DNA from 3 places in the Kitasatospora sp. NPDC023120 genome. Region 1 is predicted to be linked to each of the others. Evidence: riboswitches for the same ligand, from Rfam matches in the RefSeq annotation. Region 1 holds a riboswitch; each other region holds the start of a gene.
What was found. Region 1 has a riboswitch for cobalamin ahead of ACZ3TI_RS09170 (cobalamin biosynthesis protein). Riboswitches for the same ligand answer to the same signal wherever they lie in the genome.
Positions count from the first base shown of each region.

Region 1 (10,078 bases):
CCTGATGGTCAGCCGGATCGAGTACCCGAAGCCGCAGGGGCTGCTGGCCACCGCCACGCTCTGCTGGATCGTGGTCTCCATCGGCTGCCTGGCCGCCTGGGCCACCGGCCTGCCCGGCGGCGACGCGCTGATGCACGTCGGCGCGTTCGCCCAGATCACGCTCGCCGCGATGGCGCCGCTGCTGGTCATCCGCCGCAAGGTGGGGCAGAAGGTCGGCGACGTCCGCGCCCGGCGGGCGGAGTCGCGGCTCGGCTGATTTCCCGTCTCACGGCGAAGGGCCCGGAACCGATCGGTTCCGGGCCCTTCGCCGTTCTTCGTCGTTCTATGCCGTCTCGGCCGTTCTTCGTTCCAGCCGTTCTTCGTCGTTCTCGGCCGTTCGTGCCTGCGCCGGCTACGCGCCGCCGGTGTGGACGCTGAACGCCGAGCGGCGGGCCGCTCTGGCCACGCCCGGGTCCGGGTGCACGCTCGAGACCGCCGACAGCACCGAGGCCGCCCGCGGGTGCCCGGACTGCCGGGCCCGGGCGAACAGCCGCACCGGATCGCCCGCCGAGGCGCCCTCGACGTGGCCCACCAGCAGCTCCGTCTCGCCGTGGTCGAGCACCGCGGCGGCCGTGTCCACCCAGAGCCAGGCCGCGTCGTCCGCGCCCAGCACGTCCGCCGGGGAGACCCCCTCGTCCGCTCGCTCCGCCAGCCACAGCAGCGCGTACGGGCGCAGCACCGGCTCGTCCACCGACGCCCGCACCGCCTGCTCGGCCGGTCCGCCGGCCACCCGCAGCGCCTCGAAGGCGAGGCCGCGCACCAGCGCGTCGTCGCCCTGCGCCGCGTCCAGCAGCTCGGCCACCGCCCGGTCCGCCGGCCGCGCCGCGACCCAGGCTCGGTACTCGGCGCGGGCCGGGCCCGGCGAGTAGTCGGCGCAGGCGTTCAGCAGCTCGAAGGCGCTCTGCTCGATGTGCCCGGCCGCGGTCTGGGCGACCGTGCAGATCTCCTCCAGCTTCGCCCGCACCGCCCAGTGGCCGAGCGGCGACAGTTCCGCGGCGTCGTTCCTGCGCGTCAGGGCGCCGACGGCGGCCAGGCCGTCCAGCATCCAGTCCAGGACGGCGGCGACGTCCGAGGGAGCGGCCGGGGTGTCGATCTGCGGCTCCCGGCAGGTGCCGCGGACGGCCGACACCGCGGAGGCGGCGTGCGGCACCGGCGACAGGCCGGGACCGCCGGCCCCGCCGCCGACCCGGCGCTCGTCCAGACCGCGGCGCAGCAGCTCCAGCAGCTCGCTCTCGGCCACCGGGCCGTCCACCAGGTGCAGGAAGGAGAGCAGCTGCGGGGCCTGGTCGACGGCCTGCCCGGCCAGCACGGCGAACACGCCGCGCAGCGCTGCGGGCGGCACCGGGGCGAGCAGGGTCCAGGCGTCGAACAGCGCCGACCAGCCCCGCACCACGGCCTCGTCGTCGTGCTCCCAGGCGTGCAGGCGCCAGCCGGGGCCGGCACCGGCGTCCCGGGCCTCCACCAGGCCCACCAGGAGCGCCTGCCCCCAGGCCTTGGCGGCGGCGCCGACCGTCATGGCCAGCGCCCGGCCCGCCGTACGGGCGTCCTCCGGCAGCAGCTCGCCACGCTTGTCGACTTCCTCGAGCTCCCCGGCCCAGCGGGCGATCCGGACGGCGTCCACCAGCATCCGACGGGCCAGCGGCGCCAGCTCGGCCGGCGCGGGGAAGCCCTCCGGCACGGGAACCCTGCCCCGCCCGGGCGCCGGCGCGGGCCCCCGCCGCCGGGGTACGCCGTTACGGGGTACACCCGCCCCGCCCGGCCTGCCACCGGCGGGCCGGTGGGCCGTACCGGGGAGACGGGTCACCGTCGCACCGGTACCGATCGGAGGCGGGAGCGGGGCATCACGGTCGCGCGGGTTCCGAGACGTCACGTCGAGCAGTCTTCCCCTTGTACCGGCCTTCTGTCACATCCGGTTGTCCGTACGACCGGACGACCGGCGACGGCACCTCCGCAAGATCGGGCAACAGAGGCAAACCGCCTGGCCGGAAACGTGTGGCCTGCTCATGCCAGGTGGGCCGGGACGGTTGCTGGGCCCGTTCGAACGGTCACGGAGTGTGGTGGCGGTGGTCGGCCAAGGGGGCCAAATTGTGCCCCTGACTGCGGGGGCGATCGCGGCGGACGGCGGCGCCGCCGTCCGCGTCCGAGGGGACTGTCCAGCCCGGATCCGGACGGATGGCGGGCGAGCCGCGGCGATCTTGCGGTGTGAGAAGTCGGCGGGCCCGACTTCTCACGCCCGGCCGGCGGTCGGGGGGAGCTCAGGGGACTCCGGAGGACTTCAGAGGAGGGGGGTGAGCCAGCGGCGGAGGAGCTCGGTGTAGTAGTCGGGGGCGCTGTTCCAGAGGGCGGCGTGGTCGGCGCCGGGGAAGGCCTGCAGATTGACCACGTCGGGGCGGGCGGCGGCCAGGTGCTGGGCGCTGCGGAAGGGGGAGATCCGGTCCGCCGGGCTGTGCAGCAGGAGCGTCGGGACGCGCAGGTCGGTGCCCTCGGCGATGCGGGAGAAGTCGGCGAGGTCGACGCCGGTGCGGCCCCGGGCGGCGAGCGCGCCGAGCTCGGCGGCGGCGCCGCGGAAGCCGAGCCGCTCGGCGTCGCGCCGGGCGCTGGCCGGCAGGTCGAGGACCGGCGAGTCGAGGATCAGCCCGCTGATGGCGTACGACCAGGCGGAGCGCGCCGCCGTCTGCAGCACCATGGTGGCGCCGACCGACCAGCCGTAGAGGATCACCCGGCCCGCCCCGTTGTCGAGCGCCAACCGTACCGCCGCCTCGACGTCGCGCCACTCGGTCTCGCCGAAGTGGCTGTAGCCGTCCGGGGAGGCGGGGGCGCCCTCGTCGCCGCGGTAGGTGACGGCGAGGACAGGCAGGGCGAGGCGGTCGAGGACCGGCAGGACCGGGAGGGTCTGCTGTCGGTCGGCCTCGGGGCCGTGGACCAGGACCACCCAGGTGCCGCGCTTGCCCTCGAGGTACCAGGCGGGGAGGGCGCCGAGCTCGCCGTCCACGGCGGTCTCGGTGTAGGCGAGGCCGAGCGCCCGGGTCGGGTCGCCGAGGTGGACGCGCGGGGTGAAGCGGACCTCGGTGCCGGGGGTGAGGGTGCCCCGGTCGGCGCGGACCAGCCGACGGGTGACGCCCTGCTCGTCGCTGTGCAGGACCTCCTCGACCACCGCGTGCCCGCCGTCCGCCCACTCGACCGCCCAGCGGCCGGGGTGCAGGCTCTCCGGGCCGCGGCTGAAGGTGATCCGCCCGGCGCCGAGGCTCCGGACCAGGACCGGCCCGGACTCCTGGCCGTCGGTCACCGGACGGACCATCCGCTCGGACGCCCGCCGGCCGATCACCAGGACGACGGCCCCGGCCCCGACGGCGGCGGCCGCCACGACGGCAGCGGTTCCCCAGCGCATATCGTTCCCCGCTCTCTCGGTCACGGACCGGACGGTGTTCGTGCACCAGTCCACCGGCGCCCCGCCCGCCCGGCCACCGGGCTGGACCGTCCGGGTCACGCGGAGCGGGCCCGGCGCGTGTCGGGGAGCGGGCCCGGCGCGTGTCGGGGAGCGCCGACGGTGAGATCAGAGGGCCTCGGTGAGGAGGTGCCAGAAGCGGGGGGTGAGGGAGTCGGTGGCGGGGGGCGGCGCGGCGCGGGTGGTGGCACCCCAGTGGGTGGGGACGTGGTGCTCCTGGTGGAGGGCGGCGAGGACGTCGGCGAGGGCGTCGGCGGGAGCCGGGACGATGCGGGCGAGGGCGTGGAGCTGGGGCTGCCAGCGGCCGCCGAGGCACTGGCGCAGGAGGTGGTCGAGGGCGCCCGCGCGGCCGGTGGCCTCGACGAGTTCGGGCAGGCCGAGGTGGAGGACCTCGCCGAGGGCGCGGGTCTGCTCCTCGTCGCCGTCCCAGTGGCCGGTCAGTTCGGCCTCCCGGTAGGCGTCGAGGGTGGTGCCGGTGCGGTCGGCGACGGCGGCCTGTCCGAGTTCGCGGGCGATGCGGTGGTCGCGCAGCCGGACCGGGCGGGTGCCCATCAGCTGGGCGGCGGGGCACCAGAGGGCACGGGCGAGCGCGATGAACTCCGGTTCGCTGGGGCGCAGCTCGCCGCTCTCCCAGGCGAGGACGTGGGCGGGCAGCAGTCGGACGCCGTGCGCGGCCATGCCCTCGGCGACCTGCTCGGGGGTCAGGCCGAGGCCGGCCCGGTGGGCGCGGGCGGCCGCGGGCGAGAACGGCACCGGGGGCGGTGGGGCGGGGGGCTTTCTGCGACGCATGCCACCGAACGGTAGGCGCGGACCCGGCGCGCCCCCCAGCACCCGAACGCACGAAGCGGCACGTCCGGGGGCGGCGCTCCGCTGGGCGATCCCACAGGGTGTCAGCGGGGTCGCCCGTGTGACCAACCCCTCCGTGACCTCGGTTGACTCCCGGTTCTGGCCCGTGATGGGATCCTGGGGCCAATCGGAGGCATGGAGAGGAAGCCGGTGCGAGTCCGGCGCGGTCCCGCCACTGTCACCGGGGAGCACGCTCGGAACTATCGCCACGGCGGGCCGTCAGAAGCCGCTGGAAGGCCCCGGGGGTGCGTCCGACCCGGAAGCCAGGAGACTCTCGCCCCCGCTACGTCGATCCAGGGCGCGGACCCTGAGTGAGGACACGCACGCGATGCAGGCTGCCCCACCGCCACGCCGGACTCCGAGCTGTCCTGCCGCCTCGTTCGGCTCCACGCCGAGTCGTCTTCCGGCGTCCAGCCGATGACCGTCCGCGCACTGACCTCGCGACCGCTCGCCCACGCCGCCGCGTTCGCGCTGGGCGCCGCCGCGGGCTACGCCGCCGACGCCCGCTTCGCCGACCCGCGCCGCGGCCACCCGGTGGCCGCCTTCGGCAGCGCCGCGACCCGCCTGGAGCGGCGGCTGTGGCGCGACGACCGTGCGGCCGGGGCCGGGTACACGGCACTGTGCGTGGGCGCGGTCGCGGCGGGCGCGCTCGCCCTGGACCGTACGGTGGGCCGGCGGCCGCTGGGCCGGGCGGCGCTGGCGGCCGCCGCGACCTGGACGGTGCTCGGCGGCACCTCGCTGACCCGCGAGGCCCGCTACGTCGGCCGCTCGCTGAAGGACGGCGACCTGGCGGCCGCCCGGGAGCGGCTGCCACACCTGTGCGGGCGTGACCCGAGCGCGCTGGACGAGCAGCAGATCGCCCGCGCGGTGGTCGAGTCGGTCGCCGAGAACACCGCCGACGCCGTGGTGAACGCGCTCGCCTGGGGCACCCTCGCGGGCACGCCCGGGCTGCTGGCCTTCCGCGCGGTGAACACCCTGGACGCCATGGTGGGCCACCGCTCGCCGCGCTACGCCCGGTTCGGCTGGGCCTCGGCGCGGCTGGACGACCTGGCGGGCTGGCCGGGCGCCCGGCTGACGGCGCTGCTCACGGTGGCCGCCGCCCCGCAACCGCGGACGGCCTGGCGGGTCTGGCGGCGCGACGGCTCCGCGCACCCGAGCCCGAACGCGGGCCAGGCGGAGTCGGCCTTCGCCGGCGCGGTGGGCGTACGGCTGGGCGGCACGCTGCGGTACGGCACGAGGGTGGAGCACCGGCCGGTACTGGGGGCGGAGCTGCGGCCGGTGACGGTGGACGACATCGAGCGGGCCTGCACGCTCTCGCGGCGGGTGGGCGCGCTGGCGCTGGGTACGACGGTCGCGGGGCACGTCCTGCTGCGCGCGCTCCTGGGGAAGAGGGGAAGGGCATGACGAACGCACTGCTGGTCGCGGGGACGACCTCGGACGCGGGCAAGAGCGTGGTCACGGCCGGCATCTGCCGCTGGCTGGCCCGCCAGGGCGTGCGGGTGGCGCCGTTCAAGGCGCAGAACATGTCGCTGAACTCCTTCGTCACCCTGGACGGTGCCGAGATCGGCCGCGCCCAGGCGATGCAGGCGCAGGCCGCCCGGGTGGAGCCGGAGGCGGCGATGAACCCGGTGCTGCTGAAGCCCGGCGCGGACGGCCGCAGCCAGGTGGTCCTGCTGGGCAAGCCGGTCGCCGAAGTGGGCGCGCTGGACTACCGCGAGCGCAAGCCCGTCCTGCTGGAGCGCGCCCTGGAGTGCCTGGCCGACCTGCGCCGCCGCTACGAGGTGGTGGTCTGCGAGGGGGCCGGCTCGCCCGCCGAGATCAACCTGCGCGACCGCGACATCGCCAACATGGGCCTGGCCACGGCCGCCGGACTGCCGGTGGTGGTGGTCGGGGACATCGACCGGGGCGGTGTGTTCGCGGCGATGTACGGGACGCTGGCGCTGCTGTCGGCGGAGGACCAGCGGCACGTGGCGGGCTGGTTCGTCAACAAGTTCCGCGGCGACGCGCGCCTGCTGGCGCCCGGGCTGGAGATGCTGCACGGGCTGACCGGCCGTCCGGTGCTGGGCACCCTGCCGATGCTGCCCGGACTGTGGCTGGACGCCGAGGACTCGCTGGACCTGTCGACCGTGGTGGACCGGGTGGACGGCCGCGGCCCGCTCGGGGCGGACGTGCTGCGGGTGGCCGTGGTGCGCTTCCCCCGGCTGTCCAACTTCACCGACGTGGACGCGCTGGCGCAGGAGCCGGGCGTGCTGGTGCGCTGGGCCACGCGGCCGGAGGAGCTGGCCGACGCCGACCTGGTGGTGCTGCCCGGCACCCGGGCCACCGTGGCGGACCTCGCCTGGCTGCGCGAGCGCGGCCTGGAGCCGGCGCTGAAGGCGCGGGCGGCGGCCGGGCTGCCGATCCTCGGGGTGTGCGGCGGCTACCAGATGCTGGCGCGCGGGATCGTCGACGAGGTGGAGTCCAAGGCGGGCGTCGTCGAGGGGCTGGGCCTGCAGCCGACGCAGGTGCGGTTCGGGGCCGGGAAGGTGCTCGCGCGGCCGGTCGGCGAGGCGTACGGACAGCGGGTCGAGGGCTACGAGATCCACCACGGCGTGGTGGCGGTCGAGGGCGGGGACGCGTTCGTCTCCGACGGCCTCGGGCGGAGCATGGACGGCTGCCGGGTGGGCGCGGTCTGGGGCACGACCTGGCACGGCGTCCTGGAGAACGACGCCTTCCGTCGTGAATTCCTGCGCGAGGTCGCCGAGTTGGCGGGACGGGCGTTCGTCCCGGCGCCGGACACCTCCTTCGCCGCGGCGCGCGAGGCCCGGCTGGACCGGCTGGGCGACCTGATCGAGGAGCACGCCGACACCGACGCGCTGTGGAAGCTGATCGAGGGCGGGGTGCCGGCGGCCGGATCGCTGCCGTTCCTGGCGCCCGGGGCACCTGGGAGTGACGCATGAGCCGGGTACGACCGCAGGACCGGGCACGACAGGAGTGGGGCACGGCATGAGTGACGTCCGCTATCCGTTCACCGCGATCGTCGGCATGGCCGACCTGCGGCTCGGGCTGCTGCTGAACGCGGTCTCGCCGGCCGTGGGCGGCGTGCTGGTGCGCGGCGAGAAGGGCACCGCGAAGTCGACCATGGTGCGCGCGCTGGCCGGCCTGCTGCCGTCCATCGCCGCCGTGGACGACTGCCGCTTCGCCTGCGACCCCGCCGCCCCCGACCCGCAGTGCCCGGACGGGCCGCACGCCTCCGCCGCCGGAGTCCACGAACGCCCGTCCCAGCTGGTCGAGTTGCCGGTCGGCGTGGCCGAGGACCGGATCGTCGGCTCGCTCGACCTGGAACGCGCACTGGCCGAGGGCGTCAAGGCGTACGAGCCCGGGCTGCTCGCCAAGGCGCACCGCGGTGTGCTCTACATCGACGAGGTGAACCTGCTCCAGGACCACGTGGTGGACCTGCTGCTGGACGCCGCCGCGATGGGCCGCTCCTACGTCGAGCGCGAGGGCGTGTCGGTGCGGCACGCGGCCCGGTTCCTGCTGGTCGGCACGATGAACCCGGAGGAGGGCGAGCTCCGGCCGCAGTTGCTCGACCGGTTCGGCCTGACCGTCGAGATCGCCGCCACCCGGGACCCGGCGGAGCGCGCCGAGGTGGTCCGGCGGCGGCTCGCGTACGACGCCGACCCGGCCGGGTTCGCCGCACGGTTCGCCGCGGAGGAACGGGCGCTCGCCGAACGCATCACCGCCGCGCGGGAGTTGCTGCCCAAGGTCGAGCTGACCGATATGGCGCTGCGTCAGATCACCGCCGTGTGCGCCGCGTTCGAGGTGGACGGTCTGCGCGCGGACATCGTGATGGCCCGCACCGCCGTCGCACTCGCCGCCTGGGACGGGCGCACCGAGGTGCTGGAGGAGGACGTCCGCAAGGCCGCCCGGCTGGCGCTGCCGCACCGGCGCCGCCGCAACCCCTTCGACGCGCCGGGGTTGGACGAGGAGCAGCTGGACCGGACGCTGGAGGAGCACGCCGGGCAGGACGAGCCGGAGCCGGAGCCGGAGGGCGACGGGGACGGTGACGGCGACGGTCCTGGCGACGGAGGCGGCCCGGACGGCGGTGGCCCCGACGGCGGCGGTCCGGACGGCGGCGGGGCTCCCGAGCCGTCCGAGGGCGGCGCCCCGGAGCCCTCCGCGGCGGACACCGACTCCGCCGGCGAGCAGCCGCAGCAGCCCGTCCCGGCCCAACACCCCGCGCCCGCACGGGAGTCGGCGCCGGCCGCGGCCGGGGACCCGTACCGGACCAAGCTGTTCACCGTCCGCGGCACCGGCCACGGCGCCCAGGGCCGTCGCTCCCCCGCCGAGACCACCGGCGGGCACACCATCCGCGCCCGCCGTCCGCAGGGCGCGCTCGGCCGGCTGCACCTGACCGCGACCCTGCAGGCCGCCGCGCCGCACCAGGTGGCGCGCGGGCGCAGCGGGCGGGCGCTGGTGCTGCAGAAGGACGACTTCCGCGAACAGGTGCGCCAGGGACGGGAGTCCAACCTGGTGCTGTTCGTCGTCGACGCCTCGGGCTCGATGGCCGCCCGGCAGCGGATGACCGCCGTCAAGGGCGCCGTGCTGTCGCTGCTGATGGACGCCTACCAGCGGCGCGACAAGATCGGCATGATCACCTTCCGCGGCACCGGCGCCGAGCTGGCCCTGCCGCCCACCTCCTCGGTGGAGGTCGGCGCGGCCCGGCTGGAGTCGCTGCCCACCGGTGGGCGGACCCCGCTGGCCGAGGGGCTGCTGCGCGCCCACGAGGTGCTGCGGATCGAGCGGCTGCGCGACCCCAGCCGGCGCCCGCTGCTGGTCGTGGTGACCGACGGCCGGGCCACCGGCGGGCGCGACGCGCTCGCCCGCTCCCACCGCGCGGCCGCGCTGTTCGCCGCGCAGGGCACCGCGAGCGTGGTGCTGGACTGCGAGTCCGGCCCGGTCCGGCTTGGCCTGGCCCGCACCCTGGCCGGGCAGCTCGGCGGCACCGCCGTCAGCCTGGACGAGCTGCGCGCCGAGGGCGTGGCCTCGCTCGTCCGCGAGAACCGTCCCGCGGCCGGCCGCGGCGACGTCCGTACGACCTCGATCCGAAAGGCGGCCTGATCCCCATGCCCAAGGGCGTCCCCGAGAGCGTTCCCGACGACGGCCTGACGACCCGTCAACGCCGCACGCTGCCGATCACCGCCGTGCACACCGGCCCGGGCAAGGGCAAGTCCACCGCCGCGTTCGGCATGGCGCTGCGGGCCTGGAACCAGGGCTGGCCGGTCGGGGTGTTCCAGTTCGTGAAGTCCGCCAAGTGGAAGGTCGGCGAGGAGAACGCGCTGCGCGTGCTCGGCGCCTCCGGCGAGGGCGGCACCGTCGACTGGCACAAGATGGGCTCCGGCTGGTCCTGGATCCAGCGCTCCGCCGAGCAGGAGATGTCCAGCGAGGAGGCTGCCAAGGAGGGCTGGGAGCAGGTCAAGCGCGACCTCGCCGCCGAGACCTACCGCTTCTACGTGCTCGACGAGTTCACCTACCCGATGCACTGGGGGTGGGTCGACGCGGACGAGGTGGTGGCCGTACTCAAGGACCGTCCGGGCAGCCAGCACGTCGTGATCACCGGCCGGTACGCGCCCGAGGCACTGACCGACTTCGCCGACCTGGTCACCGAGATGACCAAGGTCAAGCACCCCATGGACGCCGGCCGCAAGGGCCAGCGCGGCATCGAGTGGTAGAGCGTTGAGCGCCAGCCCCGTGAACATCCCCCGCCTC
Region 1 covers NZ_JBVHHY010000005.1:75,839-85,916, forward strand. The annotation lists gene ACZ3TI_RS09150 (CDP-alcohol phosphatidyltransferase family protein) at 1-256, shown strand, start outside; gene ACZ3TI_RS09155 (hypothetical protein) at 392-1,717, opposite strand; gene ACZ3TI_RS09160 (alpha/beta hydrolase family protein) at 2,315-3,427, opposite strand; gene ACZ3TI_RS09165 (helix-turn-helix domain-containing protein) at 3,593-4,273, opposite strand; cobalamin riboswitch at 4,472-4,603, shown strand; gene ACZ3TI_RS09170 (cobalamin biosynthesis protein) at 4,748-5,734, shown strand; gene ACZ3TI_RS09175 (cobyric acid synthase) at 5,731-7,269, shown strand; gene ACZ3TI_RS09180 (putative cobaltochelatase) at 7,316-9,430, shown strand; gene cobO (cob(I)yrinic acid a,c-diamide adenosyltransferase) at 9,436-10,041, shown strand; gene ACZ3TI_RS09190 (cobyrinate a,c-diamide synthase) at 10,046-10,078, shown strand, end outside.

Region 2 (10,078 bases), on a different contig from region 1:
CGGCTGGAAGCCTGGGCCGCCCGCATGATGTACGGCTGGGCGCACGTCTTCGCCATCTGGGACATCGTGCGCCGCAACCGGATGGCCTGGCAGCCGACCGGCTCCAGCGGCGCCAAGAAGAACAAGACCCGCCGGTTCTGGATCGGCGTCATCGCCTGGGGCGGCGGGACGGCCCTGCTCTGGGTGCTGCTGAGCATCTGGCGGATGCTCACCATGGGCCCGCTGAACTTCGCCCTCGTGCTCGCCTCCGGCCTGTTCTACGCCACCATCGTGGGCCGGGTCCTCGTCCAGCCCCGCCCCACGGAAGCAGTGTGATCGCCATGACCGCCCACCCCCGACGGGCCACCCGGCTCCGTCGCCGGCTGGCGCTCCCGCTCCTGACCGTCGGCCTGCTGCTCGCCACTGCCTGCGGCCCCGAGGACCCGGGCTTCGCGATGCAGGAGGGCCTCGCCCAGCCCGCCTCGGCCGCCACCACCGCCACCCCGGGCGCCGCGACCCCTTCTCCCGGCACCGGCACCGCGGCCCCCTCCGCGGCCGCCAAGCCCAAGGCCCTGCCGGCCGGCGTCCCGTACGACGTCACGCCGCTGCTCAAGCCGAGCCACAAGTACCTCGGCGCCGCCCTCCAGGACGTCCCCGGCTCGATGGACGCGCTGGCGCCCTACAGCGGCGCGATCGGCAAGCAGCCCAACGTCCTGGAGTACTACTCCCATTGGAAGGGCGGCTTCGACACCGCCGGGGTGCGCCGGATCTACGAAGCCGGCGCGCTGCCCTACATGGCCTGGGAGCCGTACGACCACTCGCTCGCCTCGATCGCGGCCGGGGACACCGACGACTACGTGCGAGGCGTCGCCAAGGCCGTCGCCAAGCTCAACCTGCCGATCGCCGTCAGCATCGCCCACGAGATGAACGGCGACTGGTACCCGTGGGGCCGCCAGGCCTCCGGCCCGGAGGAGTTCGTCGCCGCCTGGCGCCACGTCCACGACCTCTTCGACCAGGCCGGCGCCACCAACGTGATCTGGGTCTGGAGCCCCAACATCACCGACCCCGCGCCCAACACCCGCCTGGCGCCGTACTACCCCGGCGACACCTACGTCGACTGGGCCGGCATGACCGGCTACTTCACCCGCACCGGGCCGAAGACCTTCGAGACCCTGTACGGGCCGACCATGGCCGAGATCCGCACCTTCTCCAAGAAGCCCTTCTTCATCAGCGAGACCGCCTCCGAGCAGGGCAAGCGCCAACGCGCGGACATCGACCAGCTGTTCTCCGGGCTGGAGGCCCACGACGACGTCGTCGGCTTCGTCTGGTTCAACATCGTCAAGCGGGCGGACTGGCGGGTCGAGGCCGTCCCGGACACCCTCGCCGCCTTCAAGCAGCGCGTGTCCGACCCCCGCTACGGCTTCGACATCCGGAACCCCCGATGAGCACTGACTCCGAGTTCAACCCGTTCGCCCCCCTCCCCCGCCGCCGCGGGCCGAAGGGCGAAACCCCGCCCGGCAACACACCGTCCGGCGAAACCCCGCCCGGCGACACCCGGCCCAGCGGCACCGCGCGCGGTCGCGATGCCCGCGGCCGCTCCGCCGAGCCCGAGCCGGCGGTCCCCGAGTTCCGCGCCGACACGGCCGTGGCCGTCGCCGTCGACAACCCCGACGGCATCGAGCTGGCCCCGTACACCATCCCGCAGGTCCCCGCGATCGGCTGGGACCCGGGCACCAGCCCCCGCCGCCGCTGGATCGCCCGCGGCCTGCTCGGCGCCGTCCTGGCCGTCCAGGCCGCGCTCTCGCTGCGCCTGCTCGCCGCCGCACACCCCGACGAGGCCGCCGCCATGGTGGCCGGCCGCCAGCAGCTCGCCCACCTGCTGCACGGCACCCCGGTCACCACCGACCTGGTCGACCGGATCAACGGCTCGCCCTGGCTCTATCCGCCGCTGGCCGGCGCCGCCGCCGACGCCAACGGCATCTGGGGCATCCGGCTGCTCAGCCTGGGCTTCGCGCTGGTCACCACGGTGCTGCTGTACTCGCTGACCCGGCGGCTGTTCAACGAGCGGGTCGCCATCTGCGCGATAGCCGTCTACGCCGTGCTGCAGTCCACCGTCGTGGTCGGCTTCTACGCCGCCCCCGAGTCCCTCGCCGTGCTGCTGGTCGCCCTCGCGGCCTGGGCCACGGTGTTCACCGCCCGGCGCCATCCGGCGCTGGTCCTGACGGCCGCCCCGGCCGCCGCGCTGGCCTGCGCCGTCGCCTACTCAGCGGCCCTCGCGGTCCCCGCCCTGGTCGCCCTCGCGCTGGCCACCGCCCGTCCGCACCGCCGACCCGGTCCGGCCGCCCTGCGCGCACTGCTGCTGGCCGCGGGCACCGCCGTCCTGCTGCTGCCGTACGGCACGCTCGGCAAGGTCGCCGAGTGGTCGCCCTCGCACGGCAACGCCCCCGGCTCGGCCGGCTCCATCCTGCTCTCCACCCTCCAGTGGGCCGGCCTGTTCACCGTCCTCGCGGTGGCCGGCACGGTCGCCTACGCCCGCCACGAGCAGATGAACGAGCACGACGCGCCGGAGAAGGAGTCCGTCCCCTCCACCCGGGGCCAGCGTGCCCTGCTCGGCACCGTGCTGACCGCCACCGCCCTGCTCGTCCCGGCCGCCCACCTGTGGACCGGCACCTCGGGAGCGCTGTTCCGCCACCTCGGGTACGGGATGCTGCTCGCCGCCCCGCTCGCCGGGGTCGGCCTGACCCGGCTGGTCGGCGCCCACTTCCGCCACCCCCAGCTCGGCATCCTGGTCTGGGTCGCGCTGCTCGCCCTCGGCCTGGAGCAGTCCGCCCTGCGCTACCAGAACGGGCCCGACTCCGGCCGGCTGCTGGCCGTCCTGCGGGTGCACGCGGTGCCGCAGGGCCGCTACCTCACCGAGGTCGACGGACTCGCCGAGTACTACCTCGGCGCGGTCAGCAGACCCGAGCAGTGGGTCTCCGCGCGCACCGGCACGGACTACCGCGACGCCGCCGGCGTACAGCACCACGGGGACGACGGGAGCGTCGCCGCGATCCGCGACGGCTGGTTCACCATGGTCGTCCTCGACAGCACCGCGCCGCGCGCCACCGACCGGGCCCTGAGCGCCGCTCTGGCGGTAGGCGGACAGTACCGGCTGGTCGCCCAATTCACCTCGCCGACCGGCGATTCGAGCACGTACAAGGTCTATCTCAAGCACTGACGGCCCACCCGGCCCGCCCGCACCGGCGACACGACAGCCACAACATATGGTGCCGCCGCAGTCCGGCGCCACTACATGTATGCTCACTCCTGCTGTCGATGCAGGGGAACCCGGTGGGAATCCGGGACTGCCCCGCAGCGGTGTGCGGGCGGCTGGAGCAGCCGTCCCCGCGAGTCCGAGTACCTGCCGGCGGCGTGCGCCACGGCCCTCCCGCAGAGGCCGCGCCAGCACCAGTAGTACCCCTCCGGGCCTCGCGGGCGGGCCGGGGAGACACCTCGCGCGACGCCGTTTGCGTTCGTGCCGTGCTCCCCTGCCCCGATCGGCCCGGCGGCCCCCGATCACCGCCGCCGATCGCCGCCAGGAGAGAGCGCCTTGACCACCGCTGCCTCAGCCACCCTGCCCGCCCAGGGCTCCGGTACCGCCTTCACCGACCCGACGGTCTCCGACCCCGGCGGCTCCCTGCTGCGGCTGCTCACCGACCGCAGTGCCGACCTCCCCGAGGTCGACCCCGGCCATGTCGCCGCCGCCGCGCTGCGCGGCCGCCACGCCGGCTCGGACTTCGCCGAGCTGCGCGGGCTGGCCGTGGACGCCGCCGCGTCGATGATCGCCGAGGACCCCCAGTACTCGAAGCTGGCCGCCCGGCTGCTCGCCCTGGAGATCGTCGACGAGGCGAACAGCCAGGGCGCCACGTCCTTCTCCGCCTCGATCGCCGTCGGCCACGCCGAGGGCCTGATCGGCGACACCACCGCGGCCTTCGTCGCCAAGCACGCCGCCGCCCTGGACGCCCTGATCGACGCCGCGGGCGACGACCGCTTCGAGTACTTCGGCCTGCGCACCGTGCAGTCCCGCTACCTGCTGCGCCACCCGATCACCCGCAAGGTGGTCGAGACCCCGCAGCACTTCCTGCTCCGCGTCGCCTGTGGCCTGGCGGTCGGCGACAGCGAGCAGTCGGTGCGCGAGGTCGCCGAGCTGTACGGCCTGATGAGCCGTCTGGAGTACCTGACCTCCTCTCCGACGCTCTTCAACTCCGGCACCCGGCACCCGCAGATGTCGAGCTGCTACCTGCTCGACTCGCCGTTGGACAACCTGGACTCGATCTACAACCGCTACGCGCAGATCGCCCGGCTGTCCAAGCACGCCGGCGGCATCGGCCTGTCCTACTCGCGCATCCGCTCGCGCGGCAGCCTGATCCGCGGCACCAACGGCAAGTCCAACGGCATCGTGCCGTTCCTGCGCACCCTCGACTCCTCGGTCGCCGCCGTCAACCAGGGCGGCCGCCGCAAGGGCGCCGCCTGCGTCTACCTGGAGACCTGGCACGCCGACATCGAGGAGTTCCTCGAGCTGCGCGACAACACCGGCGAGGAGGCCCGCCGCACCCACAACCTCAACCTGGCGCACTGGATCCCGGACGAGTTCATGCGCCGGGTCAACGCCAACGAGGACTGGTCGCTGTTCTCCCCGGCGGACGTGCCCGAGCTGGTCGACCTGTGGGGCGCCGACTTCGACGAGGCGTACCGCAAGGCCGAGCTGGCCGGCAAGGCCGTCCGCACGATCCCCGCGCAGACCCTGTACGCCCGCATGATGCGCACCCTGGCGCAGACCGGCAACGGCTGGATGACCTTCAAGGACGCCTCCAACCGCGCCGCCAACCAGACCGCGCTGCCGGGCCGCACGGTGCACTCCTCCAACCTGTGCACCGAGATCCTGGAGGTCACGGACGACTCCGAGACCGCGGTCTGCAACCTGGGGTCGGTCAACCTCGGTGCGCACGTCGCCGCAGGCGCCTCGACCGACGACCTGCTGGGCGCGATGGACTGGGAGCGGCTGGACGCCACCGTGCGTACCGCCGTCACCTTCCTCGACCGCGTGGTGGACATCAACTTCTACCCGACCACCGAGGCCGGCACCTCCAACTCCCGGTGGCGCCCGGTGGGCCTCGGCGTGATGGGCCTGCAGGACGTCTTCTTCAAGCTGCGGATCGACTTCGACTCGGCCGAGGCGAAGCAGCTGTCCACCCTGATCGCCGAGCGCATCATGCTCACCGCCTACGAGCGCTCCGCCGACCTGGCCGAGCAGCTGGGCCGCCACGAGGCGTACGGCGAGACCCGCGCCGCCCGCGGCGAGCTGCACATCGACCACTTCCCGTCCGCCGCCCCGCAGTGGGCCGACCGCTGGACCGCGCTGCGCGCCCGCATCGCCGAGACCGGCCTGCGCAACTCGCTGCTGCTGGCCATCGCGCCGACCGCGACCATCGCGTCCATCGCCGGCGTGTACGAGTGCATCGAGCCGCAGGTGTCCAACCTGTTCAAGCGCGAGACGCTGAGCGGCGAGTTCCTGCAGGTCAACCCGTACCTGGTGCGCGAGCTCAAGGAGCTCGGCGTCTGGGACCAGCAGACCCGCGACTCGCTGCGCGACGCCAACGGCTCGGTGCAGGAGCTCAGCTGGCTGCCGGCCGAGGTCCGTTCGCTGTACCGGACGGCCTGGGAGCTGCCGCAGCGCGCGCTGATCGACCTGGCCGCGGCGCGCATGCCGTACCTGGACCAGAGCCAGTCGCTGAACCTCTTCATGGCGGCGCCGACCATCGGCAAGCTCAGCTCGATGTACGCCTACGCGTGGAAGGTCGGTCTGAAGACCACCTACTACCTGCGTTCGCGCCCGGCCACCCGGATCGCCCAGGCCGCGTCGGGCACCGCCCGCACCGCCGTGCCGGTTCCCGCCCCCACCATGACCCAGGCCGAACAGGACGCCATCGCCTGCTCCCTGGAGAACCCCGAGTCCTGCGAGGCCTGCCAGTGAGCACCGAAGACCGCAAGATGCTGCTCGACCCCGGCTTCGAGCTGACCCTGCGCCCGATGCGCTACCCGTCGTTCTACGACCGGTACCGGGACGCGATCAAGAACACCTGGACCGTGGAGGAGGTGGACCTGCACTCCGACGTCGCCGACCTCGCCAAGCTGAGCGAGGGCGAGCGGCACATGATCGGCCGGCTGGTCGCCTTCTTCGCGACCGGCGACTCGATCGTCGCGAACAACGTGGTGCTGAGCCTCTACAAGCACATCAACTCGCCCGAGGCGCGGCTGTACCTCTCGCGGCAGCTGTTCGAAGAGGCCGTCCACGTGCAGTTCTACCTGACGCTGCTGGACACCTACCTGCCCGACCCGGAGGACCGCGCGGCCGCGTTCGCCGCGGTGGAGAACATCCCCTCCATCGCGCAGAAGGCCAAGTTCTGCTTCAAGTACATGAACGCGGTCGACCACATCGACTCGCTGCAGACGAAGGAGGACAGGCGGGCGTTCCTGCTCAACCTGATCTGCTTCGCGGCGTGCGTCGAGGGCCTGTTCTTCTACGGCGCGTTCGCGTACGTGTACTGGTTCCGGAGCCGGGGCCTGCTGCACGGCCTGGCCACGGGCACCAACTGGGTGTTCCGCGACGAGTCCATGCACATGGACTTCGCGTTCTCCGTGGTGGACACCGTCCGCGAGGAGGAGCCCGACCTCTTCGACGACGAGATGGCCAAGCAGGTCACGGAGATGCTGGAGGAGGCCGTCGAGGCCGAGCTCCAGTTCGCCCAGGACCTGTGCGGTGACGGCCTGCCCGGCATGAACACCGCCTCGATGCGCGAGTACCTGCAGGCTGTGGCGGACCAGCGCCTGGCCCGCCTGGGCCTGCCGATCCGGTACGGCTCGGCGAACCCGTTCGGGTTCATGGAGCTGCAGAACGTCCAGGAGCTGACCAACTTCTTCGAGCGCCGGGTGTCGGCGTACCAGGTGGCGGTCGAGGGTTCGGTCTCCTTCGACGACGACTTCTAAGAGTCGGATACGACGAGAGCGGTGCCCCGCACGGCCACAGCCCGTGCGGGGCACCGCTGTTAGTTCAATCGGTCGGAAACTCGCCGAGCTTGACCCCGGCGAGGAAGGAAGACCACGCCGAAGCCGGGAAGAGGAGGGCAGGCCCGTCGGGGTCCTTCGAGTCACGGACCGGCACGACCCCGGTCACGCCAACCGCAACCTCCACACAGTTGCTCTGCGCGCCTGAGAACGACGACTTTTGCCAGATGAGGTCAGCAGCGGCTGCACCCTCGTGGATGCTACTCATCGCTGTGCATTCCTTTCGCGATGCGCTCGATGAGCGCGACTGATTCCTTTCGAGGCAGAGACTCGGCCAACGCCCGCCGGAACAGGTTGGAGTACTTGAAGACCTCTCCCGGCTCCTCGATGTAGAGCGTGCTGAGGAGGCTGTCCACGTACACGACATCCGTCTCGGTACTCTCGGGGAAGCTCAGGATGACGAGCGGCCCGAACAGCGCGGCGTGGACATCCGAATCCTCCGGCAGCACCTGGACGTTGATGTTCGGCTGGTCTGCCATGACCAGCAGGTAGTCGAGTTGCTCGCGCATCACCGCCCGCCCACCGATCTGGTGCTTCAGCACGGACTCCGACAGCACGCCCCAGAGCCGGAGCGGAGACTCACGCTCCAGCACTGAGCGCCGTTCCCGTCGGACTTTCGTCAGCTGCTCGACCTGTTCAACGGTGGCGTCTTCTATCTGCGCCCGCACGACAGCTCGCGTGTAGTCCTCGGTTTGCAAGAGCCCTGGGACAAGAAAGGTCTCTACGCTGTAGGCGTCCGAGGCATCAGCCTCCAACGAGATGTAGTCCGCATAGAGGGGCGACAGCGCATCCGAATACCGGTCCCACCAGCCACGCAGCCGCCCATCGCGCGCCAGATCCTCCAACCGGCTACGCGTCGCCTGGTCCGTCACGCCGTAGAGGTCAAGTAGCAGCCGGAGATCCACAAGCCTGATACCGGACTGTGCGGCCTCGATCCGACTGATCTTGCTCTCGGCGCAGTCCAGTTGCCTGGCGGACTGCGCCATCGTCATCCGCGCAGCAACCCGCAGCTCCTTGAGCGTCCGAGCCAGACGTCGCTGTCGAACCGTCGGATTCCTGTTCACGGGCACGCGTTGACCTCCCAGCGGTATGTGCGTTGCCAGTCTGCCGCCCTCTGCCCGCGACAACAATCTTTGATCATTTCCAAAGTCGAGACTTGCACTCCAGAAGAACCGGGGGGGCATGCTACTCAACGTAGTCCGCTAGACGACACAACGTGATCACGGCGGGCTCTTCACCCGGGCATTCCCATGCCTTCTTCAGCCGCTGTCACCCGCACACTCCAGAGGTGGCCCCGCCATGCCTGAAACCATCTCCCCCGCCCCCACCGAGCAGACCTGCTGGCTGCCCAAGCACCCCGAGTCCCCCCGAGCCGCCCGTCAGGAGCTGCGCGACTTGCTGCTCCCCCACCCCTCCGGTGAACCGCTGCTCCCCACCGGCGAGTTGCTCGTGAGCGAGCTGGTCACCAACGCCGTGCGGCACGCCCGAACCCCGCGCGGACGCCTGATCTTCATCCGCTTCCACCTCGCCGCGGACGACACCCTCCGCATCGAGGTGCACGACGCCGACAGCGAGAAGCCCACCCTCCGCGACGCCTCCGAGCACGCCGAGGCCGGCCGAGGCCTGCTCCTCGTCCACGAGTTGGCCACCCAGTGGGGATGCTCCCCGCGCGACGGCGGTATCGGAAAGTTCGTCTGGTGCCACATCTGCCCCGAGACGGCCGCCGCGTGAGCGCCGTCCGGGCGGGGATCACGGACATCATGAGGCCCACCGAGTTCCGCACCCTGGACCACGCACTGCCCGTCCTCTGGGAGCGCGTGCGCTCTCCCCGTCTCCGCCCGGCGCTCACGCCGGGCGGAGACGGCCCACGCACCCGACCGATTTCTCGTTCTCGAAAGGAATTCTTGACCCGGCGCCTTCGGAGTCGGGAACATCGAGCGAGAAGCCAAGGGGAGGCAACAGCCATGAAGCTGACCGAACTCGACAGCTCCTGCGACAAGGGGCCATGTCCGACTATCTACGCCACTGACACCGGGGAGTTGGTCGTCCAGGGCTTCAAGGTGGAGGATCCGGAAGCGCTGGCGACAATGCAGCTTCCGGACACCGAGACAGCTGTACGAATCCCGATCGATCTCCTGATGAGGGTTGCCCGTGACCATCTCTCCTGACGCCTTCGACGGATTTCAGCAGGAGGCGTTCCGGCTGGAAACACTCGATGATTACAGCAAGTCCGGCAACGTCGATACATATCAGGCGTTCCTGGCCGGAGAGCCTCAGCCTGCCGACTACAACGCCATGTGGTTGGCGCAGGTCCGACGGAACACCGACGCCGGTCGCCGGATGTACCGGGTCCACGTCCTGGCGCGGCCGCTCACGCCGTACCTCCAATTCGAGCTGGGTTGGGGATACCGGACGAACGCCACGGCTGGCGAGGAGTTCTTCATCCTCGACATCACGGAGAAGTGGAACCCTCTCGAAGGCGTTCCCGACTTCTGGATGTTCGATGAGTCCACGACCGTTTCCATGACCTATGACGACGAAGGCGGGTTCCTCGGCGCAGAGGAGGAGGCCGACGTGCACAAGTGGGTTCACTGGCGAGACACGGCCTTGGATCATGCTGAGCCGTTCACGGCCTGGTGGGAGCGATACAACAGCAGGTGAGGGAAAACATCGGTAGCACGCTGCGGGAACTGCGAAAGGCCAGCGGGAAGGAGGCCAAAGCAGTCGCCCGCAGCGCTGCCATGTCTCCGTCCAAGTTGAGCCGCATCGAGACGGGGAAGCTCACCCCGACGGCGATGGACGTGGACCGCATCCTCACGGCCATCGGAGTGTCCGATGAAGTTCGGGCCGGCCTGGTCGAGACAGCCCGTCGGGAAGCTACCGAGGCCACGGCCTGGCGTTTGTATCGCCGCAGTGGGTTCCACCTGCACCAGGCGCCATCCAGGCCGTAGAGGCCGAGACTGCCGTTCAACGGATCTTCCAGCCGTCCTGCATC
Region 2 covers NZ_JBVHHY010000017.1:149,490-159,567, reverse strand. The annotation lists gene ACZ3TI_RS25035 (glycosyltransferase family 2 protein) at 1-315, shown strand, start outside; gene ACZ3TI_RS25030 (glycoside hydrolase family 26 protein) at 321-1,424, shown strand; gene ACZ3TI_RS25025 (glycosyltransferase family 39 protein) at 1,421-3,196, shown strand; cobalamin riboswitch at 3,270-3,401, shown strand; gene ACZ3TI_RS25020 (ribonucleoside-diphosphate reductase subunit alpha) at 3,593-5,992, shown strand; gene ACZ3TI_RS25015 (ribonucleotide-diphosphate reductase subunit beta) at 6,010-7,005, shown strand; gene ACZ3TI_RS25010 (DUF397 domain-containing protein) at 7,070-7,291, opposite strand; gene ACZ3TI_RS25005 (helix-turn-helix domain-containing protein) at 7,284-8,153, opposite strand; gene ACZ3TI_RS25000 (ATP-binding protein) at 8,383-8,814, shown strand; gene ACZ3TI_RS24995 (hypothetical protein) at 9,048-9,251, shown strand; gene ACZ3TI_RS24990 (DUF6879 family protein) at 9,229-9,744, shown strand; gene ACZ3TI_RS24985 (helix-turn-helix domain-containing protein) at 9,720-10,034, shown strand.
Region 2: linked by a shared signal. The riboswitch ahead of ACZ3TI_RS25020 (ribonucleoside-diphosphate reductase subunit alpha) and the one ahead of ACZ3TI_RS09170 (cobalamin biosynthesis protein) in region 1 are both predicted to bind cobalamin.

Region 3 (10,078 bases), on a different contig from region 1:
TCCATTTCGGTGTACGGTCCCGACCGTCACCCGAGCCACGACCCGGGAGGACACCCCATGGCCCGCAGCGAACTGCGCCCCGTCATCCAGCTCCGCTCCACCGCCGGCACCGGCTTCACCTACGTGACCCGCAAGAACCGCCGCAACGACCCGGACCGGATGGTCCTGCGCAAGTACGACCCGGTCGCGGGCCGGCACGTCGGCTTCCGCGAGGAGCGCTGAGCCCGTACGCGCGAACGGCGCCTCCCCACCGCGGGGAGGCGCCGTTCGGCACGTGACGGGCGCGCCGACGACCGGGGGGTCAGCGCGGCGGCGGGACGGAGACCACCATGGTCAGCCGCAGCATCCGCTCCCCCGCGTTGCGGTAGGCGTGCAGGTAGGAGGCGTCGAAGGAGACCGTGCTGCCGGCCGGCACCAGGTGCTCGCGCTCGTCGTGGACCAGGGTCAGCTCCCCCTCGTCGACCCGGACGACCTCCACCGTCCCGGCCGGGTGCGGCTCGGAGGAGTACTCCTCCCCCGGCTCCATCCGCCACTCCCACAGCTCCAGCGGCCCGGGTGCCTCGATCCCGTGCAGCAGGGTGCCGGTGCCGCCGGACGGCCCGGTCCACAGCGGCACCGCCTGGTCGCCCGGCACGATCCGGACGTCCGGGCCCTCGTGGTAGTCGAGCAGCGTGGCGATCGAGACGCCGAGCGCGTCGCCGAGCCGGACGACCGTGGCCACGCTGGGGTTGGTGCGGCCCTGCTCGATCTGGACGATCATGCCGCGGCTCACGCCGGAGCGGGCGGCGAGGGCGTCCAGGGTGTGACCGCGCTCGGTGCGCAGCCGCTTGAGGTTGCGGGCGAGGGCCCGAGAGACGAGGTCGGGGTCCGGCACGCGATGAGTCCTCCGGTGTCCACTGGTCGAAACAGTGCGGAATATTGTTCGGAAAGTTCAGTTCATTGCACTACGCTGCCAGTCCTGGCACCGAGTCCATCCGACTGTACTGCGGAGTGCATTGTGCTGTCCTTGACCCCCGTCGCGCCCGGGGCCCGGCCGTGACCGCCCTGCTCGCCCTCTCCGCCAGCCTGCTCTGGGGGCTCGCCGACTTCGGCGGCGGCGCGCTCGCCCGGCGAATACCCGCGCTGACCGTGGTGGTCGCCTCCCAGGCGATGGCCATGGCCGTCCTGCTGGCCGCCGTCGTCGCCACCGGCAGTTGGGCGGACGCCACCCCCGCCCTCTGGTACGCCGTCGCCGCGGGGGTGATCGGCCCGTTCGCGCTCCTCGCCTTCTACCGTGCGCTCGCGCTCGGCCCGATGGGCGTGGTCTCCCCGCTGACCACCGTCGCCGTCGTGGTGCCGATCGGTGTCGGGCTCGCGCTCGGCGACCGTCCGGGGCCCGGCCAGATCGCCGGGATCGCGGTGGCCCTGGTCGGCGTGGTGCTGGCCGCCGGGCCCGAGCGCGGCGGCTCCTCCGCCGCCCGCAGCACACTGCTGCTCAGCCTGGGCGCCGCGCTGGGCTTCGGCACGGTGCTGGTCCTGATCGCCCACGCCTCGACGGGCGGCGGCCTGCTGCTGGTGCTCACCGTGCAGCGGGGCTTCAGCGCCACCGTGGTAGGTGCCATCCTGCTGGCCGGCCTTCGCGATTCCGGGCGAGCGGTCGGGACGGCGTCCGGGCCCGGCCCCGGGGCGGTGCCCGGGTCGACGCTCGGGCTGCGGGCGCAGCTGCCCGTGCTCACCGCGATCGGGCTCTCCGACGTCATCGCCAACGCCGCCTACGCGGTGGCCTGGCACCGCGGCTCGGCGACGGTCGCTGCCGTCCTCTCCTCGCTCTACCCGGTGGTCACCGCACTGATGGCGCGCGGGGTGTTCAAGGAGCGACTGCGTCCGGTCCAGGTGGTCGGCGCCGGGCTCGCCGTCGCCGGCACGCTGCTGCTCGCGGCCGCATGAGCCGCGCTCATGACGGTGCCCCATGAGTGCGGCTCATGGGGCAGCGCCATGAGCAACACTCATGCCCCGGCCCCATGAGCAACTCTCATGACCTCGCTCCATGAGCCGCGCTCATGACCTCGCCCCATGAGCAACTCTCATGACCCCTCGGGCGTCCAGCGCTTCTCGACCTTGGCGAGCTTCCAGTACCCGATCGCCAGCGCCCAGACCACCACGAACAGCGCGACGATCGCGTAGCCGACGTTGTCCAGCGAGATGTCGGCGATCCAGCCGGTCACCGGGTCGGTCAGGTCGAGCTTCTCGTGCAGCACGCCGACCAGCTCGATGGTGCCGATGATGAACGCCACCGCGATCGACAGCCCCGTGATGGTCAGGTTGTAGTACACCTTGCGCACCGGGTTGGCGAAGGCCCACTGGTACGCGAAGTTCATGAACGTCCCGTCCAGGGTGTCGAACAGGCTCATCCCGGCAGCGAACAGCAGCGGGATGCAGACGATCGCATACCAGGGCAGCCCGGAGGCCGCACCAGAACCCGCCATCACCATCAGGGTGACCTCGGTCGCGGTGTCGAAGCCCAGGCCCAGCACCATGCCGACCGGGAACATCTGCCCGGGCCGGGTGATCGATCGGGTCGCCCGGTTCAGCACCCGGGCCATGAAGCCGCGGGAGTCGAGGTGCGCCTCCAGCTCGGCCTCGTCGTACTGTCCGGCCCGCATCGCCCGGAACACCTTGACGATGCCGAGCAGCGCCGCCAGGTTGAGCGCGCCGATCAGGTACAGGAACACGCCGGAGGTGGTCGTCCCGATCATGCCGAGCCACTTGTGGGTGGTCGACTCGTCGTCCATCAGCGTGTTCGCCAGCTGCGCGCCGCCCGCCACCAGGGCGGCCATGATGACCACCATCGAGGAGTGCCCGAGGGCGAACCAGAAGCCCACCGAGACCGGCCGCTTCCCGTCCGCCATCAGCTTGCGGGTGGTGTTGTCGATCACCGCGATGTGGTCGGCGTCGAAGGCGTGCCGCATGCCGAGGGTGTACGCGGTGATACCCAGGCCCACCCCGAAGACCTGGGTACCGACCGCGTACCGTTCGGGCGCCACCAGGAAGATGAGCGTCCCGAAGGCCACCACGTGCATGGCCAGGATCACACCCATCAGCCCGGCCGTACGGACGGTGTCCTCGCGCTTCCACCTGAAGGTGGGCAGCACCGACGGCGCCGCCTTCGCATCAGCGGCGACGGTTTCGGGCAGGGTCATCTCCGGATCACGCTCCAGCACCTCGTGGAATCACTTCGTGAAGTGCCGTGGCCGGTCTCCTGGCTTACGGGACGTCCGTGCCCGCCTTCCCAGGTGCGCGGGGCACCCAGTGGCGTCGTGGACACGGACGGCGTTCCATCGCGGACGAAGGAACGACCCGATCACAGTGGCGAGGGCCGCTCCGGACTCCGGACCCCTGAGGGTCCGTCACCGGTCTTCCCGAGCACCACGGCGGGCTACACCGTAGGGGTCCCGCCCCACCCATGCAAGGCTGCGCACCTGCGCAGGTGTTCAGGATCACAGCCCACCGCCTGCAAGAATGCCCGCATGCATCTCGTACCGGCCGACCGCGCGGGCCACCGCACCATCGACGGACACCGGGTCTGCGAGGCCATCGCCGCGATCGGCGACACCGCGCACGTCCGGTCCTGGTCCGAGCGGTTCTCCCTGCTCGCCGACCCCGGGCGGCTCGCCCTGCTGCTCGCCCTCCACCGGGCCGGCCCTCTCGCCGTCACCGACCTCGCCGTCGCCACCGGCATGCGCGACCCCGCCGTCTCCCAGGCCCTGCGGCTGCTCCGCACCGCGGGCGTGGTCACCGGCGACAAGGACGGACGCGTGGTGCGCTACCGGCTCGTGGACGAGGGCATGCGCCCCCTCCTCGACGAGTGCGCCGCCGCCGAACACCACGAGCCCACCGCTGCGGCGGGCTGACCGACACTCGGGGAACAGCCCCCGGGGCGGCACCCCGGATGAGTACGATCATGGCGTGCCGTCCCACCCCCACGCCTGGCCCGCCGACCGCTGGAACACCCGACCGATCAAGGCCCGCGTGCTGGCGGTCGCCCGCACCCTCACCTCGGCCACCCGGGTCCTGGACGTCCTCGCCCTGCTGAACCCCGACGGCATCGCCCGCTACTTCACCGTCAACCCCGGCTCCGCCTTCGCCGACCGGGCCCTGGACGACTACCTGCACGCACTGCCCGGGTTCACCGTGCTGGACTGGGAAGACGCCGTCCGGCACCGCTTCGACCTGGCCGTCTCCTGCGCCGTCCACTCCTCCATGCACCGCCTGGACGCCCGCCTCGTCGTCCTCCCGCACGGCGCCGGCTACAACCGCCTGGTGACCGAGTCCACCGGCGACACCGTCAGCGCCGCCGGCCTCTCCCGCAACGAACTCACCCACCGCGGGCGGGTGTTCGTGGACGTCCTCGGCCTCTCCCACCCCGAGCAGCTGGACCGCCTGCGGATCTCCTGCCCCGAGGCCCTGGACGTCGCCCGGGTGGTCGGCGACCCGTGCTTCGACCGGATGCTGCGCAGCCGCCGCTCCCGCGACGCCTACCGCGCCGCACTCGGCGCCGTCGACGGCCGGCGGCTCGTCGTCGTCAACTCCACCTGGAGCGAGCACTCGTTATTCGGCCGCCGCCCCGACCTGCCCCAGCGCCTGGTCCGCCGACTGCCCGCCGACGAGTACACCGTGGCCGTCGTGCTGCACCCCAACATCTGGAGCCGGCACGACCCCGAGGCCCTGCTCGACAGCGCCCGCCGGATGGGCCTGCGCCTGATCCCGCCCCACCAGGGCTGGCAGGCCGCCCTGGTCGCCGCCGACTGCCTGATCGGCGACCACGGCTCGGTCTCCGTCTACGGCGCCGCCCTAGGACGGCCCACCGTGCTCGTCGCCACCGGCGCCGCCGAACTCGACCCGCACTCCCCCGGCTACGCCTTCGGCCAGGCCGCACCCGTCCTCGACCCCGACGGCGACCTCGCTGCCCAGCTCGAACGGGCCCTGGCCCAGGACCCGTCCGAACTGAGCGGGATCACCGACCGCTCGCTCGCCCGTCGCGGCGAGTCCGCCCGGGTGCTGCGCCCGCTGCTCTACTCCTTCCTGGACCGGCTGGACGAACCCGCCGACGAACCGGTCCTGCCGCCCTACCCCAAGCCCGTCCCCCGCCCCGGCACCACCGAACGGCCCACCGCCTACGACGTCGAGGGCAAGAGCGAGGGCACCGAGGTCAGCCTGCGGCGCTACCCCTTCGACCCGGACGACCACACCCCGCGCGGCTTCCACGCGCTCACCGACGAGCACCCCGGCGACGCGCTGCGCTACACCGCCGAGGTCCTCGCCCGCACCGAGCCACACGCCGAGCGCCCCGCCGCCCGCTGGCTCGCCGACACCGCCACCGAACTCCCCGGCCTCGCCGTCGCGGTGGCCGCCCTCGGCCCGGCCCGCCACCTGCTCCGGCTGCACACCGGACTGCTTCTCGAGGCCCGCGCCGAACCCGACTGGGGCAGCCCCGATCCCGGCATCGACCCGCTCCTGCTCGGCTCCGCCGTGGCCTGCTGGCTCGCCGGCGGCGGCGACCCGGCCGGCCTCCCCGAGCACGGGCTCACCGTCCGCACCGGCGAGCACCGCACCCGGGTGTCCTTCACCACCGGCCCCTAGCCGCCCAGTTGCCGCAGCCGCTCACGGCTGCGCTCCGCCAGTGCCTCGTCGCCCAGCTCCTCCGCGACGCCGACGAGCAGGGTGTGCGCCTGCGCCTCCTTCGCGTACTGGCTGCGCGACTCGGCCTGCCGGGCGCAGTCACCGGCGTGGGCGACGGCGAGGTCCAGCTGCCCGAGCGCACGGTGGGCGCGGGCGCGGACCAGCGGCAGCTTCATCAGCATGTCGTCGTCGCGGGTGTCCACGGCCCGGGCGGTGGCCGCCTCGAGCACCGTCAGCCCCTCGTCCGGACGGCCGTCGGCGATCAGCGCCTGCGCCAGGTTGTAGCTCTGCACGATCTCGCCGTGGTCGTCGCCCCGGTTGTCCGCCAGGGCCAGCGTGAACCGCTCCACCGCCTCGCCGGGGCGGCCGTCGGCCAGGCAGAGCAGGCCGTCGGTCTCGTGGAGCACCCCCGCCACCCTGCGGTCCGCCACCAGCGGCAGCTGCTCCGAGGCCAGTGCCAGCTGCTCGGCGGCGAGCCGGTACTCCTTGCGCTCGAAGTGGGCGCGGGCGAGCTGGTTGCGCATCCGGACCACGGCGGCCGGCTGGTTGTCCCACTGGGCCGACTCGACGCCGCGCTCGTGGGTCGCGATCCAGTCCTGGTAGAGCTTGCGTCCGTGGTACAGCGGCCAGAGCGACTCGCACAGCCGCCACACCTCGCCGTGCCAGCCCTGCCGGGACGCGGCTTCCACCACCGCGCGCAGGTCGGTCCGTTCGGCGTACAGCCACTCCAGCGCCGCCGCGTCCGAGGCGAATCCGGGCAGCCCCTCGCCGCTGTCCTCCTGGAGCCGCAGCCGCGCCCCCATCGCCCGGTCGGCCAGCGAGGCCCGGCCCCGGAAGTACGCCACCACACGGGCGAGCAGCTCGACCCGGCCGGAAAGCTCGCGGGCGCAGGCATAGGCGTGCGTCCGCACCACGTCGTGGGCCTGGAAGCGGTCCTCGGGCCCGTCGTCGACGACCACGTCCAGCAGGTGGACGTCGCACAGCTCGTCCAGCGCCTCATCCGGCCGCTCGACGCCCACCGCGCCCGCCAGCTCGGCCGACACGAAGGAGCCCGGATGCACGCCGATCAGCCGGTAGAGCGCCTGCCCCTGCGGCGAGAGCCGCTCGTACACCGGGTCGTACGTTTGGCGGAGCTTCCCCTCCTCGTTGTCGAGCATCGCCAACGTGGCGCCCCGGTCCGAGAGTTCGGCCACCACCTGCCCCACCGACAGCCGGCCCCGGCGCAGCAGCTGGCTGCCGACGGCATTGAGCGCGAGCGGCAGTCCCGCACACCGCTCCACCAGCGCCGCCACCTCGCCGTCGGTGCCGCGCCCCACGCTCAACCAGCCCCGTACGAGGGCGGCACCGGCCGCCGCGCTCAACCGGTCCAGCTGCCGCACCTCGGCACCGTCCATCCGCAGCGCGTCCAGGCGCCGCCGACTCGCCACCACCACCAACCCCCGGGACGGCAGCAGGGCGCGGACCTCGGCGGCGTGCTCGGCGTTGTCCAGGACGAACAGGCACCGCCGCGCGGCCGTTGCCGTACGGAACTCCGCGAACCGCTCCGCCTCCACGTCCGGAGGGCGCAGACCGAACGCCCGCAGGAATCCGCCCACCACCCCGGCGAGGTCCACCCCGGACCCGCGCCGGTAGGCCTTGAGGTCGGCGTACAGGACACCGCCCCGGAAGTGCGCCGCGTGCTCGTTCGCGAACTTCGTCGCCAGCTCGGTCTTGCCCACACCGCCCAGGCCGGTGAAGACGACGATCGACGGTCCGCCCCGGTCGGGCTTCCGCAACGCGGCGGTGAGCGCGGCGAGTTCACCCTCACGGTTGACGAAGAACTCGCGGGCCGGTCGCACCTGATGCGGGATCGGCACCTCGGGCTCCGAATGGATCGTGACGTTCCCGCCCTGGATCACGTTCCCGTACACCGTGCCCGACACCTTGTTGGACACCTCGTAGTCGTCCACCCGTACGCTCCCTCCGGCCGGCCCGGGCCCCAGCCTAAGGGCATCGGGGCGCACCGGAGCTGAGTCCCCCTCAGGCCGCCTGGCAGGTCGGGCACCAGAAGAGGTTGCGCGAGGCGTGCTCCTCGGTCCGGACGTCCGTGCCGCAGACCAGGCAGGGCATGGCCGCTCGCCGGTAGACGTACACCTCGCCGCCGTGGTCGTCCACGCGGGGCGGGCGGCCCATCGCCTCGGGGGTGTGCTCGGGACGGACGGTGTCGATCCGGCCGGCCGCCACGCCCTCGCGCATCAGCGCGACCAGGTCCGCCCAGATCGCGTCCCACTCCTTCCGGGAGAGGTCGCGCCCGGCCCGGTGCGGATCGATGCCGTGCCGGAACAGCACCTCGGCCCGGTAGACGTTGCCCACCCCGGCCAGCACCTTCTGGTCCATCAGCAGGGCGGCGACCGTCGTCCGGCTGCCCGATATCCGGCGCCAGGCGGCCTCCGGGTCGGCGTCGGCGCGCAGCGGGTCGGGGCCGAGGCGGGCCGCGACGGCGGCCTTCTGGGCGTCGGTGACGAGCGCGCAGGTGTTGGGACCGCGCAGGTCGGCGTAGCCGTCCTCGCTCTCCAGCCGCAGCCGGACCAGGCCGACCGGCGCGGGCGCCGGGCCGGTGCCGAAGGTGAAGCCGCCGTAGAGCCCCAGGTGGACGTGCACCCAGGCGCCCTCCTCGAAGCCGAGGAAGAGGTGCTTGCCGGTGGCCTCGGCCCCGGTGAGCAGCTGCCCGTCGATCACCTTGGCCTCGTCGGCGAAGCGGCCCTGCGGGCTGGAGACCCGGACCGGGCGGCCGCCGAAGGCCGTCCGGTTCTCGGCGGCGAGGCGGTGGATGATGTGGCCTTCCGGCACGGGCGTCAGCTCCCCCGGGTCGTTCGACAGGACGGGCCGCAGCGCGGGCCCGAGGACGCCTCCATCATCGCAGCCGCCACCGACACCACCGCCGCCCCTCGGACCGACGAATCAGCGGACCAGCGGATCAGCGGACCGGCATGCCCATCAGCCGGGCGAGGATGACGCGGTCCAGCTCGGCGGCCGTCCCCGCCACGTCCAGGTAGGAGTTGTCGATGATCGGCAGCCCGGAGTTGTACCAGCCGGCCATCCGCCCGTGGATCCGCGCCACCTCCTCGTCCCCGAGGCGCCGGTTGCCGCTGCGCCGGGCGTTGCGGCGCAGCACCGAGTCCAGGCTGGGCAGCAGGACGACGGGGATCATGCCGGGGCCGATGTGCCGCTTCCAGCCGCCGAGACCGATCGCCGGGCGGTCCGGGAAGACGGCGTCGTCGATGATGCAGGAGATGCTGTTCGCCAGGTAGTTGCGGCAGGCGAAGCCGCAGGTGCGGCGGGCCAGCCGGTACTGCGCCTCGGAGGCGTTGTTCCAGCCGGACTGCGGGTTGGCGAAGCCGGACTGCACCCACTCCCGTACGTCGTCCAGGCTGATGTGCGCGGTCGGCGTGGGCCGGCGCTCGGCCCAGTACCGGGCGACGGTGGTCTTGCCGGCCCCGGCCGGTCCGATCAGCAGGACGGCGATCGGCCCGGTGGGCGCGTGCTGCTGCGGGTGGGCGGGCAGCTGGACCGGCATCCCGGACGGCAGCACGAAGTGCCCGGTGCCCCCGGCGGGCACCGGCGCGCTCGGCGCCGGAGCGGACACCGGGACCGCGGCGGGAGCGGGAGCAGGAGCCGGACCGGCGGCAGGCACGGGAACAGGCGCAGGTGCGGGCGCAGGAGCCGGCGCCGGAGCCGGCGCGGGCCGAACCGGCGGCGGAGGAGGCGGAACCGGTACCCCCGACGGGGCCACCCCCGCACCGCCCCCCGGCGGCACCGGCGGAGCGACGGGACGCGGCGGGACCTGCCCGCCTCCGGCGTACTGCGTCACGGAACCTCCCGACACCTCTCAGCGGGGACACTACACGTCGGCCCGGCAGCGGGCACAGTCCGCCGCCGGGCCGGCCCCGAGGACGGGCCCCTGCCTCAGCGCGTGGTGAGCTGCTCGGCCAGCGCGCGCAGCGCCAGCTCGTACGAGCCGAGCCCGAATCCGGCGATGGTGCCGGAGGCCACCGCGGCGATCACCGAGGTGTGCCGGAAGGTCTCCCGGGCGTACGGGTTGGAGATGTGCACCTCGATCAGCGGCGCGGTGCGCTGCGCCGCGGCGTCCCGCATCGCGTACGAGTAGTGCGTGAACGCACCCGGGTTGATCACCACGGGCACCTTCCCGTCGGCCGCCTCGTGCAGCCACTCCACCATCTGCTGCTCGGAGTTGGTCTCGTGCACCTCGACCTCGAAGCCGAACTCCTTGCCGAGCGCGGTGCAGCGCTCGACCAGCCCGGCGTACGAGGTCGCGCCGTAGACGTCCGGCTCGCGGCTGCCCAGCCGCCCGAGGTTGGGGCCGTTGAGCACCATCACCCGGGTCACGCCGAGACCTCCGCGTAGGCGGCGACCAGCAGGG
Region 3 covers NZ_JBVHHY010000011.1:68,718-78,795, forward strand. The annotation lists gene rpmG (50S ribosomal protein L33) at 58-222, shown strand; gene ACZ3TI_RS17870 (helix-turn-helix domain-containing protein) at 302-874, opposite strand; gene ACZ3TI_RS17875 (EamA family transporter) at 1,036-1,926, shown strand; gene nicT (Nickel transporter NicT) at 2,064-3,179, opposite strand; cobalamin riboswitch at 3,212-3,425, opposite strand; gene ACZ3TI_RS17885 (ArsR/SmtB family transcription factor) at 3,507-3,890, shown strand; gene ACZ3TI_RS17890 (hypothetical protein) at 3,946-5,619, shown strand; gene ACZ3TI_RS17895 (AAA family ATPase) at 5,616-7,607, opposite strand; gene ACZ3TI_RS17900 (Fpg/Nei family DNA glycosylase) at 7,678-8,487, opposite strand; gene ACZ3TI_RS17905 (AAA family ATPase) at 8,615-9,508, opposite strand; gene aroQ (type II 3-dehydroquinate dehydratase) at 9,604-10,032, opposite strand; gene aroB (3-dehydroquinate synthase) at 10,041-10,078, opposite strand, start outside.
Region 3: linked by a shared signal. The riboswitch ahead of nicT (Nickel transporter NicT) and the one ahead of ACZ3TI_RS09170 (cobalamin biosynthesis protein) in region 1 are both predicted to bind cobalamin.